DNA from 2 places in the Sporomusa aerivorans genome. Region 2 is predicted to be linked to the other one. Evidence: riboswitches for the same ligand, from Rfam matches in the RefSeq annotation. Region 2 holds a riboswitch; the other holds the start of a gene.
The links. A riboswitch is a leader RNA that binds a small molecule or an ion and turns the genes downstream of it on or off. The one in region 2 is predicted to bind glycine.
Positions count from the first base shown of each region.

Region 1 (3,980 bases), 2.8 Mb from region 2:
GGCCCGGTTGATGGCCAGTTTTGCCGAGTATGTCGAATTGCCAGTCGAAGACGTTACAATGGCTTACGTTGTCGGGATTGTCCATGATGTCGGCAAGATCGGCGTGCCTGACCATATTCTTAATAAAGTCGGCCGCCTGACAGAAGAAGAGTTTGCTGTTATCAGGCAGCATCCGGATATTGGTGCAAGTATTTTAGCTGAAGTTGGCGGGTTGGAAAAGGTGGCGGAAATCGTACGCCATCACCATGAGCGCTACGACGGACAGGGGTATGGAACAGGGCTTGCCGGTGAGCAAATCCCGTTTTTTAGCCGGATGCTGGCGATATGCGATAGTTTTGACGCTATGACGACAGTTCGGTGCTATCGCCGGGAACCGCTCAGCATAGCGGCGGCGCTGACAGAAATAGCCGATTGCGCCGGCAGCCAGTTTGATCCGGCAATAAGCCGGTGGTTTATTGACTTTATTGGCCGCTGTGCGGATTATGGAGCTTAAAACTGGCCAGTGTATGATAATTAAAAGTGACAAGTTGCCAGTACTTTACAAATAATGTTGAATAATGTATAATTTTATACTGCATAATATAGTGTATCTTTATATTGATATCTGCAATGACAGGGCAAGACATAATTAAGGTTCTCAGAGAGCTGGCGGCAGGTGTGAGCCGGCAACATAATTATGTTATCCACCCGGGGAGCATGCGGCGAGGAGCCGCACGGACCACGCCCGTTACGCGTGCCGAGCGGACTTATAAGAGTCAATCAGGGTGGCAACGCGGGAGAAGAAAAGACAGCTCCCGTCCCTAAATCAGGGACGGGGCTTTTTTACGTTAAGGAGGTATATCTATACCATGTTAGACATTAAATTTGTACGAGATAACCCCGACAAGGTCGAACAGGCCCTGAAAAGCCGGGGAGCAGCCATGAGCCTGGCCGAGTTTATCAGCCGGGAGAAAGAACGGCGTGAGCTGCTGGCAGAAGTAGAAGTCTTAAAAAACAAGCGGAACACGGTTTCCCAGGAAATCAGCAAGAAGAAGAAAGCCGGCGAGAATGCCGACGATATGATTGTCGAAATGAGGGAAGTAGGCGACCGCATTGGCGGTATTGACGCAAAGATCAAGGACGTTGAGGCTGCACTTACCGCTATTATTATGAGTATTCCCAATGTGCCCAGTGATACTGTGCCGGTAGGCAAAGATGAGCATGACAACCAGGAAGTTCGCCGCTGGGGCGCGCCGCGGGAGTTTGCCTTTGAGCCCAAGGCGCACTGGGAGATTGGTGAAAAACTGGGGATTCTTGATTTCGAGCGGGGTGGCAAGGTAACCGGCGCCCGGTTTACCTTCTACAAAGGATTGGGCTCCCGGCTGGAACGCTCGCTGATAAACTTTATGCTTGACCTGCATACCAGGGAACATGGCTATACTGAATTTTTTCCGCCTTTTATCGTTAATGAGGCCAGCATGACCGGCACCGGCCAGTTGCCCAAATTCGCCCAGGATATGTTTAAACTGGAGGGGCTTGAGTACTACCTCATTCCGACTGCCGAGGTGCCGATTACCAATCTGCATCGGCAGGAGATTCTGGATGCCAAAGACCTGCCGCTTTATTACACGGCCTACAGCGCCTGTTTCCGGGCTGAAGCCGGGGCGGCCGGCAGGGATACCCGCGGCCTGATCCGCCAGCATCAGTTTAACAAGGTGGAAATGGTTAAATTCAGCCTGCCCGAGGAGTCGTATAACGAACTGGAAAAACTCACGCTCAATGCCGAGAAGGTGTTGCAGTTGTTAGGCTTGCCGCACCGGACGGTACTCTTATGCACCGGTGATATGGGCTTCTCCTCAGCCAAAACGTATGATCTGGAGGTTTGGCTGCCCAGCTTTAATACGTACCGTGAGATTTCGTCCTGTTCCAACTTTGAAGATTTCCAGGCCCGACGGGCTGAAATCAAATTCCGTCGTGAACCCAAAGCCAAGCCGGAGTTTGTTCATACTCTGAACGGTTCCGGGGTTGCTATCGGCCGGACAGTGGCCGCGATTTTAGAAAACTACCAGCAAGAAGACGGATCTGTTATTGTGCCTGAATTGTTACGGCCTTACATGGGTGTCGATGTAATCAAGTAATATAGTTTTGTATTGACAGGTATTCTTTTCCTTTGTTAGAATTGAGCTAACAACCAAATATTATCAGGATGATGGTTATAGGAGAGACTGCCTTGAAGGCGGCGCCGAAGGAGTAAGCACTTTGTCAAACTCTCAGGCAAAAGGACTGTAGCCGGACTATACTCTGGAGAGCACACCCGTTTATAGGGTGTCACCGATGGGGAGCCCTGACAGGGGCAAATCTCTCAGGTACAACGGACAGAGGCAAAGGGAATTAATCCACTTTGCCTCTGTTTTATTTTGTCCATTTTTAGGCTTTCGGCAGGTGGATGATTTCGTACGTTGGTTATCCTATAAAGAAAAGGAGATGATTTGCATGACAGCAAAGCAGACGCCGCTTTATGAAACCCATATAAAGTATGGGGGAAAGATTGTTGAGTTCGGCGGCTGGCTGCTCCCCATCCAGTATGCGGGCATTCTGGAAGAACATAAGGCGGTCAGGGAGAAGGCGGGCTTATTCGACGTTTCCCATATGGGCGAGGTGCTTGTTGAGGGCCCTGAGGCCCTGGAATTTTTGCAGAAGCTGGTAACCAATGACGTTGCCAGGTTAGCCGAGACCCAGGTCCAGTATACGCCGATGTGTTATCCTGATGGCGGAACGGTGGATGACCTTCTGATTTATAAGTACAGCCAGGAAAAATATCTGCTGGTTATTAATGCGGCCAATATTGACAAGGATTGGAACTGGCTTAAGGAAAACAGTGCAGGATACAAGGTAGAGCTTGCCAACTTATCGGCGGATACCGCAGAACTGGCCCTGCAGGGTCCGTCGGCTTATGCCATCCTGGCGAAGCTTACTGATGTGCCGCTGACTAATCTCAAATATTACTGGTTTCTGCCGGAGGTACAGGTTGCCGGTAAAACCGTCATGCTTTCCCGCACCGGCTATACCGGCGAAGACGGTTTTGAACTGTATTGCCGGCCGGACGAGGCGGCCGGGCTGTGGGAGGCATTGATGGCGGCAGGCAAGGAATATAACCTGACGCCGGCCGGCCTTGGCTGCCGGGACACGCTGCGGTTTGAGGCGGCACTGCCGCTGTACGGACATGAACTGTCGGCGGAAATTACGCCGCTGGAAGCAGGTCTTGGTAAATTTGTTTCTCTGACCAAGGGCGATTTTAACGGCGGGGAGGTCTTGGCTGAACAGCGGCAGAACGGCGTTAGACGTAAATCAATCGGCTTTGTCCTGACAGGGCGGGGAATTCCCCGGGCGGAGTATCCGGTGATGCTTGACGGACGCCGGATTGGAACAGTGACTACCGGCTCGTATGCGCCGACCCTGGGAGAAAATATTGGCCTGGCACTGGTTGAGGCCGACTACGCCATAGCGGGTCAGAGCTTTGCCATTGAAATCCGCGGGAAACAGGTTCCCGCCGAAGTGATAAAGAAACCATTTTATCATCGAAAGGGGCAATAACAATGAATATTCCGCAAGAACTCAAGTATTCCAAAGACCATGAGTGGGTCAGGATAGAAGGCAATACGGTCACGATTGGTATAACTGACTATGCCCAGTCGCAACTGGGGGATGTGGTTTTTGTCGAACTGCCGGAGGAAGGCGCTGAAATTGCCGCCCAGCAGGGTTTGTCGGTAGTAGAATCGGTGAAAGCGGTATCTGATATCTATGCTCCGGTTGGCGGCAAGGTTATTGCCGCCAATGAAAGCTTGGCCGACGCCCCGGAAACGGTTAATCAGGACCCGTACGGTGGAGGTTGGATTGCCAAACTGGAATTGACCGATGAGTCCGAGCTTGCCGGACTCCTGGACAGTGAAGCCTATGAAAAGCTGATCGCCGAAGGAGGACATTAAGATGCGGCGGAGTTA
Region 1 is NZ_CP156926.1:6,054,321-6,058,300, reverse strand. It holds gene SATMO3_RS28875 (HD-GYP domain-containing protein) at 1-493, shown strand, start outside; gene serS (serine--tRNA ligase) at 849-2,117, shown strand; glycine riboswitch at 2,186-2,275, shown strand; gene gcvT (glycine cleavage system aminomethyltransferase GcvT) at 2,473-3,573, shown strand; gene gcvH (glycine cleavage system protein GcvH) at 3,576-3,965, shown strand; gene gcvPA (aminomethyl-transferring glycine dehydrogenase subunit GcvPA) at 3,967-3,980, shown strand, end outside.
Region 1: another riboswitch for glycine. It lies ahead of gcvT (glycine cleavage system aminomethyltransferase GcvT); the one in region 2 lies ahead of SATMO3_RS15175 (amino acid permease).

Region 2 (3,980 bases):
CATGAATAGATCACGATAATACCTAAGGGTACTTTGAGGAATACCTATTTCCTGCGAAATGTCTTTGATACTAAGCAATTCAGTCATAATACCACCCTTCGCGTTTTAGTTGTTGCGTTTGTATTCGCTACGCCAAGGTGATTTTCCTGCTATTTTTATGAATTTTTGTAAAAAAATACCAACTAGATTTTATTCACAATCATCTTATTTTATTCCTTAAACAGGATCGACCAATAAAAGAGAGGGCATCTGATCAATCTGTTACCGTGCCATCAACCTTAGGCTATACTGGTTTCGCCCTCTTCATCCTTCGTTCTCGATTTAAAAATCTTATAAATTACCCCAAGTATTATAAACCATACAGGTGTTACAAACAGGGCTACACGAGTTTCCTCGTTGAGTGCCAACGTAACTAAAACAAAAGCAAAAAATGCTAATATTACATAGTTGATGATTGGGTATAGCGGCATTTTGAATTTGTTCTTGGCAGCAAGTTCAGGATTCATTTTGCGATATTTTAGATGGCAGACAATTATAATTGCCCAAATAAAAATAAAGCAGAATGTTGATATACTCGTAATAAGTACAAATACCCCTTCCGGCATAATGTATTGCAGAATAACCGCAATCAAGACAACAACCGCCGAGACCACTGTCGCATTAGCAGGTACTTGATTGGAAGTTAATCTTTTCATTGACTCAGGTGCATTATTTTCTTTCGCCAGAGAATATACCATGCGGCTTGTACTGAAGATTCCGCTGTTGCAGGCAGATGCGGCTGAGGTTAGGACAACGAAATTTACAATAGTTGCTGCGGCTGCGATTCCCACTGCTGAAAATACCTGGACAAACGGGCTCCTATCCGGACTAATTGAAGTCCATGGATATATGCTCATAATGATAAGCAGTGCGCCGACATAGAAAATAATAATTCTGATTGGAATATTGTTGATAGCCTTGGGAATAACACGTTCTGGATTTTCTGTTTCACCAGCGGTTAAACCAACTAATTCGATTCCCGTAAACGCAAATACAACCATTTGGAAGGAAAGGATAAAGCCGCTTAAACCATTGGGGATCCAGCCGCCATAACTCCAAAGGTTAGTAAAACTAGACGCACCTGCATCTGTAGCAAACCCTTTAATAATCATAAATGTACCAATTACAATTAACGCCAGAATCGCAACCACTTTAATTAAGGCAAACCAGAATTCCATCTCACCAAACAATTTCACTGCAGTAAGGTTCATGATCAATAAAATCATAAGAATTATAAGACTTGGAATCCATTGCGCTATATTCGGAAACCAGTACTGTATATAAAGACCAGCAGCCGTTACATCAGCCATGGCAAGTGAAATCCAGCAGAACCAGTAGGTCCATCCGGTAATAAATGCTGCTCCGTTTCCCAGATACTCACGCACAAAGTCAACAAAAGAATGGTAGTTTAAGTTTGAAAGCAATAATTCCCCAAGGGCACGCATAACAAAAAAACAAATTACCCCTGTTATCATATAGGCAAATAAAATAGAGGGTCCTGCCAGGTGAATAGACCGGCCTGCACCTAGAAATAATCCCGTACCAATTGCTCCACCAATCGCAAGCAATTGAACATGACGATTTTTCAGTCCTCTCGATAAATTTTGATCTTCCGACATAGGTATTCCGCCTTTCTAAATGCTACTGTTTTTATAGTTGCGTTATCGCAATCCCAATTTTTTCCCATTTACTATTTGCTTACTGGGGTATGAATTTCTATTGAATTGGCTGACTCCCCCCCAAAAATGATACCGTCCTCCGAAAAAACAGAAAGAGGCCAAATTATACAATCTGGCCTCAAAAAAACAGAAAGAGGCCAAATTGTATAATTCGGCCTCAAAATAAAACAGTTATCTGCTCTGTCCTTTTACCTGAGAGATTCACTGATTCAAAACAAATCAGCTTGCTCCTTCGGTGCTCTATTGAGGCTCTCCAGAGTTTCGTCCAATAACGGTCCTTTTGCCTGAAAGCATGACATCTTCGGCGGATTATACAATCGCTCTCCCATTATCTTCATACGAAGTTCGGTATTAAGTTAGTAGTACATTTACATACTCTACCATCGTTTTTTATAAATGTCAACAGAAAACATACTTTTATATCTTTTGTATGCAAGCAAAGTACAATCGATGTTTTTCCAAACGCTTACTATCAACGATTCTGTAATGTAGTAAGGTAATAAAGGCGCTCCCCCCATCCTGGAAGCCCCTTTCAGCATAGAACACGCTCACCCCAATCACTAGTAGTCATATTTAATTTGACTACTAGACCAACTTTGAAGGACTATCAAGCTAGCCTATACTTTACACTAATCAGAATCGTAACTTAAATCCACTCCTTATAGCTTTCCCATTCGCCGTTTATCCTAGCTTGAACTTTTTCTTTAACAGGGTTAGGTAAATTTGGATACTCTACTACCATTTTATAATATTTGAGAGCTTCTGCACCTCTGCCCATTAGCTCATATGTTTGTCCTAAATTAAAAGCTGAATCCAGAGGATTGCCCTTAAGTTCAAAGCATTTTTGAAAATCTGTTATAGCCTCTTCATATTTCCCCATAATAGCATAGGCATTGCCGCGACCAGCATATAGGATTGCCTTCTTGGGATTAATCTGAATTGCTTTATTCTCATCTTCTAAAGCTAATTGAGCGTTTCTAGCTTTAATATGTGCATAGGCACGTTCATGATAAAAGAAAGCTTCTTTTGGGTTTAACTCAATCGCCTTAGTCATTGCAGCAATAGCTTGGTTATAATCGCCCTTCTCAGAATTAGTATACGCAATTTGATAAATATATTCTGTGTTCTTCACATCTAAATTGGCAGCTTTAGAAAAAGCATCGATAGCTTTATCATATTCTCTATTTTTCTGGTATTCATATCCTTTGAAAGCCCAATCATAAGCTGTCATTGATTGAAGTTTAAATGAATTTAACACTGATAAAAATATAGGTTTTAATTCCTCAAATTTCTCGGGTTTTGTAGAAACTGCTATTTGACATATTGAATCATTTACCCAGAAGTATACATTCATAAGTTTAAGATTAGTATTGTTTTTCGTAGTAAAAGAATAAATCGACGATATAGCTTCTTGATTGCCAATTTTTTCGATTAATTTAGTATCATCAACTGCACCTGGAGTTTTTTTGCTCATTCTGTTGCTTATCTCATTAAGAATTAAATTGCTTTCATCTTGAGATCGGCTTAAGGGGTATTTGGGCAGAAAGGCAATGACAATTTTTGCTTCATTGTCATTGCTGGATATAACAGACATAGTAGGGTTTGTTTGAATAACCCTCCAATATTGCGGTATTTCAATAGAATAGCCATTGTTTTTGTCTTCATATACTTGTGCATCTACAATAGGAATAAAAAAGAATAGATTAATTACAAATAAAAGAAATATCTTACGAAACATTAAACAACCTCCAAATATTATTTGTTATCCGAATTACCTTTAGAGAGCATATTATTTAAATAGTTCCATTGCTTTGTGTTTTGCTATTGTGTTCAAAGATGCGGCTTTGTGTGTCTCAACAATTATTTCCTTACATATAACTTCAAAGCATGAATCATGAAAGAAAAAAATATAATGCTTACCTTGCATAAACCTTTCCTTATTATGATATGGATGAACACTATTGCCTTTTTCTAATTCCGCATACCAATCTGAATTTTCCACCTCATAAATTCGATATGGTAATAGTCCTAATTTCTTGTACTTATGGCCCGCGTATGCTTCATCATTTGGCCAACCGTATTTCACCTGCTTATAATGCCTAAATTGAACACAAGCTACGCCTACATCATCATTATTATCTCTAACATGTATAGTAGTGCCATTCCAGTTTGGCTCAAAGTGATTTAGATAAAATATAAGCATGACAATATGTTCATTCGAAAGTATAACCGGGCTTGGAGCACCACTATCCATTTGAATAC
Region 2 is NZ_CP156926.1:3,211,460-3,215,439, reverse strand. It holds gene SATMO3_RS15180 (MerR family transcriptional regulator) at 1-87, opposite strand, end outside; gene SATMO3_RS15175 (amino acid permease) at 279-1,658, opposite strand; glycine riboswitch at 1,889-1,985, opposite strand; gene SATMO3_RS15170 (tetratricopeptide repeat protein) at 2,365-3,456, opposite strand; gene SATMO3_RS15165 (hypothetical protein) at 3,508-3,980, opposite strand, start outside.